2 regions of the Priestia aryabhattai genome follow, and region 2 is predicted to be linked to the other one. Evidence: predicted binding sites of a transcription regulator. Region 2 holds the regulator's gene; the other holds the start of a gene.
The links. The regulator LexA, encoded in region 2, represses DNA repair genes until DNA is damaged. The targets are predictions, from matches to a motif close to CGAACATATGTTCG.
Positions count from the first base shown of each region.

Region 1: M3225_RS08735 (YolD-like family protein) is a predicted target of LexA. The motif match lies at 2,023-2,036, and genes of this name have one in related genera.

Region 1 is NZ_JAMBOQ010000002.1:373,738-378,176, reverse strand. It holds gene M3225_RS08740 (assimilatory sulfite reductase (NADPH) flavoprotein subunit) at 1-1,540, opposite strand, end outside; gene M3225_RS08735 (YolD-like family protein) at 2,160-2,342, shown strand; gene M3225_RS08730 (hypothetical protein) at 2,368-2,520, shown strand; gene M3225_RS08725 (MDR family MFS transporter) at 2,555-4,162, opposite strand; gene M3225_RS08720 (MarR family winged helix-turn-helix transcriptional regulator) at 4,185-4,439, opposite strand, start outside.
Region 2 is NZ_JAMBOQ010000001.1:461,884-466,322, forward strand. It holds gene tkt (transketolase) at 1-927, opposite strand, end outside; gene M3225_RS02425 (DUF896 domain-containing protein) at 1,095-1,325, opposite strand; gene M3225_RS02430 (YneB family resolvase-like protein) at 1,395-2,063, opposite strand; gene yneA (cell division suppressor protein YneA) at 2,117-2,446, opposite strand; gene lexA (transcriptional repressor LexA) at 2,593-3,210, shown strand; gene M3225_RS02445 (hypothetical protein) at 3,422-4,439, shown strand, end outside.

The DNA.
Region 1 (4,439 bases), on a different contig from region 2:
GCACGCCATCTTTTAACCACTTTTGCCATTCTGTTTGGTAAAGGAAGTCTGTTACGAAGTGCTGATCTCCAAAGAACATCCATGACTTGCCTTTTGCCCCTGTTTCTTCACGTTCTTGCATAAATGAGCGGAACGGAGCTACACCTGTACCAGGTCCCACCATAATAATCGGCGTTTCTTGGTCTTGAGGAAGCTTAAAGTTTTTATTACTTTGAAGGTATACAGGAATCGTATCGCCTGGCTGCAAACGTTCTGAACATAAGACTGAACAAACACCTTTACGCTCGCGTCCGTGCGCTTCATAGCGTACAGCTCCAATTGTTAGATGAACTTCATCAGGGTTTGCTGATAAGCTGCTTGCAATCGAGTAAAGGCGCGCTGGCATTTTGCGTAAAATGGCTACAAACTCTTGGGCCGATACGTTCCATGGGCCGAAGTCACGAACTAAGTCAATCACATCACGGCCTTGTGTGTATGCTTTTAATTCCTCGCGATTTTCCACAAGCGCTTTTAATTTATCGTTTCCAGTAAGCTCAGCTGCTTGCTTTAAAAGCGGTTTTGTTAATACGGTAATTTCAAAATTAGAGATTAGCGCTTCTCTAAGAGGACGCGTTTCTCCTTCTTTATTAACCGTTACACTTTCACTTGCATCCCACTTGAATTCGTTAAGAAGAAGATCAACAAGCTCTGGGTCATTTTCAGGATAAATACCTAAACTGTCTCCTGGTTCATACGTCAAACCTGAACCTTCTAGAGATAGTTCTAGGTGTCGTGTTTCTTTATTTGATCCGCGACCGTTTAAGTTTAAGTTCTCAAGCACTTCTGCTTTAAAAGGATTTGTTCTTGAATATGGCGAAGTTCCTGCAGGTGCTTCCGCTGGAACAGCTGCCGAAGCGCTGTGTCCTTTTGCTTCGCTTAACCCGTCAATAACACCTTTAAGCCATTTATTTGCTGGCTCTTCAAAATCTAAATCACAGTCAACGCGCGGATACAGTCTTTCACCGCCAAGTTCTGCTAAGCGCACATCAAATTCTTTTCCCGTTTGACAGAAAAATTCGTATGAGCTGTCTCCAAGCGACAAGACAGAAAAACGGAAGTTCTCAAGTTTTTGCGCACGACGTCCGTGAAGAAATTCGTGGAAAGATAGCGCGTTATCCGGCGGCTCTCCTTCTCCATGTGTACTTACGACAATTAATAAATTTTCAAGTTTCTTTAAATTATTTGGTTTGAAATCATTCATAGAAGATACAGTTACATTAAAACCTTTTGCTTCAAGCGTTTTACCTGTATTTTCAGCAAGTCCTTGAGCATTTCCTGTTTGTGATCCGTAAAGAATCGTTACGTCTTTTGAAACCGTCTGCTCCGTTTGAGCAGGCACTGCTGTAGGAACGGCTGGCGTTCCTTCGGCAGACGTAGATTGAGATGCTGTTAAATAACCGCTCAACCACATTTTTTGTGCTTCTGTTAATGTCGGCAGAAGGCGATTAAGCAAATCTGCTTGTTCTTGATTAAAAGGGCTGTTTACTACCTTAAGTTGCAACACTGTCCACCTCACAAAAATATATAATTTAACTATGTATGCTTTTACGAATCATCTTCAACAACATTCAACACCTGTGTCTAATTAATCAATGATGTTTCCCTTCATACATTATTATTCCTATAGATTATATCAAATTTAATTATATAAATCATTAGAAAATTCTTATCAAATTCGTCTACCTGCATTTTATCGAAGAAGAATAAATTAGTAAAATACATATAATTGATAACTAGTATTAAGATGATTAATAATTGATGCTTTATTTACGTTTTTTATGAAACACGTTTCCTTTCATATTTGTTCATTCTACATCCTTCACATGAATATGAATATTTTGTAATTTTTAGAGAAGTTTTGTAGAAACGGTTTTCTTTCTCATCAGAATGTTACATAATAAATGTAACATTAATCCTTTTAAAAAACACTATAAGGAAAAGACAGTATATTCTGAAATTTAGGACAGTTTATAGGTGGGCTAGCAACCTTTTATTCGATCTATTCATAAACGTTGAAGAATATAAAGGGAAGCTTGCAGTACATACGATTCCCTTTTGCTCATCTCACATGAAAGGACTGGCTTTTAAACCAGGTAATCTTTTTTAAGGAGGCTTCTTGAATGTTTTTACGAGAATTAACGAAAAGTGGGACGATAACTGTTTCTTACTATAAAGATGGAACGTTGCAAACGTGCAAAGGCCGCGTGCACAACTTAAATCTCCATCAGCAAATTCTATCCGTAAAAGACGAAAATGAAGCCGTTGTTTCCCTTCAGCTTTCTGATATTAAATCCATTCATTAGTATGTAAAATTAAGGAGGAATTCTCATGTGGAAAGATAATAAGCAAGCGCTTACAGATTTTGTGTCGGAAGATCGGTTTGAACTGAATTTGTATTTAACCTATTTGCTTGATCAAATTTCGTATGACACGTCTAAACAATCCCCTTTTCTTCGCAAGCCTAATGAAACAACTAGTTAATATAGAAAAAAGCGCACAAATTTGTGCGCTTTTTTTAATGTGATGGCTCTACTTCAGCAATGCCTTCTTCTGATTTTTCTTCGGCTTTTTTATTTGAAAGCTTGATCTGCCTTAAGAACAAGGTGCATACCGCTCCTAAAATAATAAAAGCTAATCCCATAAAAAAGACGCTGTGCAATGCGCTCATTAGCGAGGTCTTCAAAATTGGCACAATGCTGTCTGAAAGCGCAGTTGGAATACTCTTTAGCGCTTCAGGGCTAAAGAGCATCTGCAGCACACTTTCAGGATTCGTATCAATGGCTTTTTTGAACCCGTCCGCAAAAGCGCTTGCTTGAGCAGGCAATGTGTTTAAATATGGAACGAGTTTGTCAGTAAGAAGCGTACCTGATTTTGCATTCATTACCGCTCCTAAAATAGTAATACCGAACGTTCCTCCAATTGAACGGAAAAATTGACTTGATGATGTAACCACACCGAGCTCTTCTTTTGAAAAGCTTTCTTGAAGAGCGAGTGTTAAAATCGGCATCACAAGACCCATTCCTAAACCGATTATGGCCATATAAGAAGTAGCAACCAGCTTGCTAGTATGAAGGTCTAATGTCGTTAACATGAAGAACCCTCCTGCCATAATGAGCATACCCGCTACGATTTGAGGCTTGATTCCGACTTTATAGACAAGCTGTCCTCCAATAATACTTGTTACAATCATTGAAATCATCATCGGTGTCATAATGGTACCTGATGCTGAGGCGCTTACTCCTACGATTCCTTGCATAAAGAACGGAACAAATGTAATAGCTCCGAACATGCCAATGCTCATAAAAAAGCCAATTATATTTAAGAGCGTAAACGTTCGGTTCTTAAATAAATACATCGGAAGAATCGGCTCTTTAGCTTTCGTTTCCACAATAATAAAGCTTATGATCCCAACTGCAGCAAGTGTAAATAGACTAATAATTTGCCAAGAGTTCCAGTCGTAGTCTTTTCCTCCAAAGCTCAGGGCAAGAAGCAAACTTACTACTCCGATAACCATTGTGAACATACCGGCTACATCGAATTTCACAGGTCCCGTGTGTTTCTTTCCTTGAAGTCCCAGTGCAATAAAAACGGTAGCGAGTATCCCTACCGGCAAGTTGATGTAAAACACCCATTTCCAGTTCAGTGAATCAACAATCCATCCGCCAATTTGTGGACCAATGACAGAAGCAAGACCGTAAATTCCTCCGAATACTCCTTGAAACTTAGCTCGTGCTTTTCCCGTAAATAAATCACCGATTACAATCATTGCCATCGGCATCATAACGCCGCCGCCAATTCCTTGTAATGCACGGAATAAAATAAGCTCTGTCATGTTATTTGCCATTCCACATAGAGCAGAAGCGACCATAAAAATAATAAGTCCTGTAACATAAATCACTCTGCGTCCTACTAAATCAGCGAGCTTCCCTGCAATCGGAACAACCGTTGTCGACGTTAACAAATAGGCTGTTGTCAGCCATGTCATCATGCTTAGCCCACCAAGGTCTCCTACGATTCTTGGCATAGCTGTTCCGACAATGGTTCCATCAAGTGCAGAAAAGAACATCGCAATAATTAACCCAATTAATAAGAGCGTGCGCTTTGAATTTTTTTGATTTTCCATCGTGTGTCTCTCCTCTTTTTTGTTACTGCTGCTTATCTGTATAAGAAGCAGCTAACGTTGCAAGCTTTTTCGTAATAGAAGCCATCATGGAAAGCTCTTCTTCTGTTAGATGCAAAAGATAGCGGTCCATAATGGCTTTTCGACCATTCAGCACATCTTCAAGCTTGCGATGCCCAAACTCCGTTAATGTAATATCAACGACTCGTCTGTCCTCTTTGTTGTGTTCTCTTACGACAAAATTGTGTTGTTCAAGACGATCTACTAAAAGAGTCACGGC
Region 2 (4,439 bases):
TTCTTTCTTTTGGCCATCTTCAGCAATTGTAGCTTTGAAGTGAGCATACACTTCTTCTGGCACATAGAAATCTTCTTCAAATGTCCATGCATAAGCTTCTTTTGTTAATTTTGTTTCATCGGAACCTAACGGAGAACCGTGCACGCCAGAAGTACCTGCGTGGTTTGGAGAACCAAATCCGATTGTTGTTTTTACTTCAATTAGCGTTGGGCGTGTTAAATCGCCTTTTGCTTCTTCGATTGCATTTGCAATCGCTGTCAAGTCATTGCCGTCTTCAACGCGGATTACTTGCCATCCGTAAGCTTTGAAACGATCTTCTACGTTCTCAGAGAACGAGCGATCTAAATCTCCGTCTAAAGAAATATCATTTGAATCGTATAAAACAACTAAGCGTCCTAATTTTAAGTGTGCCGCTAATGAAGCTGCTTCAGCAGATACACCTTCCATTAAGTCTCCGTCACCACAGATACCATACGTAAAGTGGTCTACAATTTCTAAACCTTCTTTGTTGTATGTTTCAGCTAAATGACGTTCTGCCATTGCTTTACCAACAGCCATTGCAATACCTTGTCCTAGTGGGCCAGTTGTTGCATCAACACCTGCTGTATGACCGAACTCCGGATGGCCTGGTGTTTTACTTCCCCATTGACGGAAGTTTTTAAGGTCTTCAATTGATAAGTCATATCCAGCTAAATGAAGCAAGCTGTATAATAGTGCTGATCCGTGTCCTGCTGATAATACAAAACGATCACGGTTGAACCAGTTTGGATTCTTTGGATTGATGTTCATAAATTTTGTCCACAATGTATATGCCATTGGAGCAGCTCCCATTGGCATACCTGGGTGACCTGAATTTGCTTTTTCAATCGCATCGATTGATAAAGTACGAATTGTTGCAATCGAAAGATCTTCAATACGTTGTGTCATACTCTTCATTCCTTTCAAAACTATGTACATATGTTATCATACTAATGATTTGCTTATTTGTACAATACTTGAACCAAAAAAATTTCTACTTTTACAGTTTTTGTGCGCCTTATTAAAAATATACAAAAAACTAGAGAGAACACTCCCTCTAGTTTTACTAGAACATCTTAGTGAAGACGCTTCTTTTTACTCTCTTTTAACTTCTTAGGCGTAACATCTTTACCTTCTTCGTCCACAACTTTAATCGTATGAAGGTGATTTGTCATAGATTGTCGGAAAACTTTTAAATATTCCTGACGTAGCTCTTGCTGTTCTTTCGCTTCAGATTCTGTCAAACCTTCAGTCTTTGCCTTTTTTGAAAGAGCATTAATACGAGCAAGTTTATCTTTTGATAGCATATAAAACCTATCTCCTTATAATCAATAATTAAAATTACCGAGCAGTTCCGGCAACATGTAGTCATCTTACTAAATCTCTTTCGTTTTATCAAGAGATTGAGCACTCTCTTTATACTCTTGATAGCGACGATGTACCGTCGCTTTTGAAATATTATAACCAAAACCTTTTAGCGTAACTGAAATTTCAGCAAAGGTTAAGCCGTTATGACGCAGGCGTACAATTTCTTCAATCGGCGCTTCTTTTTTTTCTCTTCCCGAGTTAACTCCTTGATTTTTTAAATTTTGCTGCGGACGATAACCGTTTTCTACGGCTCTTTTCATTCCTCTTTTAATTTTAGCATTATGTAATTTCCGCTGATGCTCTTCCACTAAGCTAATAATATCTAACACCATCGAATCAGATTCTGAAAGCTGAAGCTGACCTTGATGACTAATCGTATAGATCGTGGCGTTTTCTTTATGAAAAGCATGAAGCAGCGCAATTCGGGCATTTCCTCTGCCTAATCGTGTTTCATCTTGAATGAGCAGCACAGATATTTTCTCTTCTTTCATTGTATGAAGAACATCCAAAATACCCTCTCTGTCTACATCATATCCGCTTGCTTTTTCCATTACGACTTTTTTTACGTCTAGATGGTGAAGATCAGCAAGCTTTTTTAATTCTTCTTGCTGGCGCTGTAAAGATGTTTCTTGGGTTTTTTTATTCGTACTGACACGGCAATAAATAATGGCGTCCACTTTTATCACGACCTTTTCGGCTTCTAACAATATTCAGGAACGGCCGTTACACACTACTGTTCAATTGCCACTTGATTATGCAACTCTTTTTTTAAAACAGGAATATATAATTTATCTCCAGGAGATAAAGACTGGGCAGTATCTGAATTTAAATTATTGACGTCTTCAACCCATTTGACAAATTCATTGGCGGTCAAATGATGGTGATTATGATACTTGTTAGACAATTCCCAAAGCGTATCTCCTTTTGTAATAGTAACCGTTGAATATTTGTCTAAATCTACTTTATCTGCTCCTAAAACCAGCGTCAATACATATGTAAGTACAGCGATAACTGCAAAAAAAATAGCGTAATGTTTCATAGAATGTAAGAATTGTTGCATATTATGATCCCCCTATCAGAATATATGTTCTTATTTTATTGAGAACATTTGTTTCTGTCAATGGAATTCTTCGAACTTATGTTTGTATATTGACACATCACGTGGTATAATTCACCTAAAGAATAGCTAAAATCGAGGTGAAAAATATGAAGCTATCAAAACGTCAACAAGACATACTAGATTTTATTAAGCACGAAGTAAAATTAAAAGGTTATCCGCCTTCTGTTCGTGAGATTGGGGAAGCAGTAGGATTAGCCTCTAGCTCCACTGTACACGGGCATTTAGCTCGTTTGGAAAGCAAAGGGTTAATTCGCAGAGATCCAACAAAACCAAGAGCAATTGAAGTTCTTCAACTAGACGAAGTAAACATCCCTAAAAGCAATGTCATTAATGTTCCTGTTATCGGTAAAGTAACAGCGGGTCTTCCTATAACAGCCATTGAAAATGTGGAAGAATATTTCCCTCTTCCAGATAAATTCGTCTCTCCAGATGATCATGTATTTATGCTTGAAATTATGGGAGAAAGTATGATTGAAGCAGGTATTCTAGATGGCGATATGGTAATCGTACGTCAGCAGCAAACAGCTAACAATGGAGATATTGTGGTGGCTATGACCGAAGATAATGAAGCAACGGTCAAACGTTTCTTTAAAGAAGAAAATTTTGTTCGTTTACAGCCTGAAAATTCAACGATGGCGCCTATTATTCTTCGCCACGTAACGATTTTAGGAAAAGTAACTGGTGTATATCGCACGATTCACTAATAACACACTGTATGTAAAACCAACTAATCATGATGTTAGTTGGTTTTTTTACGTTTGTTTTCTAAAAAAATTGGCATATTATAAATGATACGTTGAATCATTGCAAGCAGGTAGAACAGTTTTTCTAAAACTCATTGTAACTTTTACTCTCTATCTGCACTTCCTCGACTTCTAAAAGGAAATACAACCGACCATCAGAAGGATGTAGTTTATGACCAATACACCAAGGAAAACAGAACCATTTCAAACCATTATGCCTACTAAAGCAATGAACATGTTTCTTTTCCCTTTTTCTTTTGATCGAAAAAATAAAGAGCAGCTTGTTCATGCACTGGAAGCAAATTTGTTCGAGTTTTTTTCCATTCAAAATAAACATTTAGAAAAAGAATACTACGGAGAACAATATTACGTATCTCATGATAGCTTGGATCAATATTTTCTTCCTTACATTGAATGTATTCTATTTCCTGATTCGTGCGAAAAAGAAGGGTTGTTTCGATTTTCAAAAAAAATAGACCATACCGTTACGTTACACACTTCCTCCACCACCGTGTCTAGCAACGTGCTATCTGTAGATGTTTTTTTATGTCCTTTTGAAATTGGCGTCATGACCATTCGCACTGAGATGAGCCATAATCATTACACCTATGATGATATTTTAGAATTCATGAATCATTTTCGTGTATTAGAACCGAAGCTTGCTGAAGAGTATGGATCCACCATTACCTATGAACATCATCACTATAGCAAAGTACAAGATTATATTTTTTCACAGCTCGCACCATTTTTGAACGAACACATCAAAAAAGAAGCCAAACGTGAAAAGCACATCGGGAGCCTTCCTTATTTTATCGATGAACGGATGTTTGTATTAAGTTATGTAACGGTAAATCAAGAGCAAGAGATTAACTCCGCAACTTTATTTCGTACGGGACAGCTAAATAGCTATACACCTCACGGGAAACCGTTTATCTCTGCACACAATCATGAGTATATTAAAACGTATAATACCAAACACGTGTATTCAAGATGGGCTCCTGAAACCTATTACGTCATAACAGACCATGTGTTTTCGTGTATTTCTAAATCGACAGACTCTAAAACAGATCAGCTTTTAATGAATCATCTATTTGGCCAACATTACTATAATTTATTTTTACATTTTTTCTATAAAATCGTGCTGTTAAAACTATCTTATGAGTATTCTCAGCTTACGTTTCATAAAGATT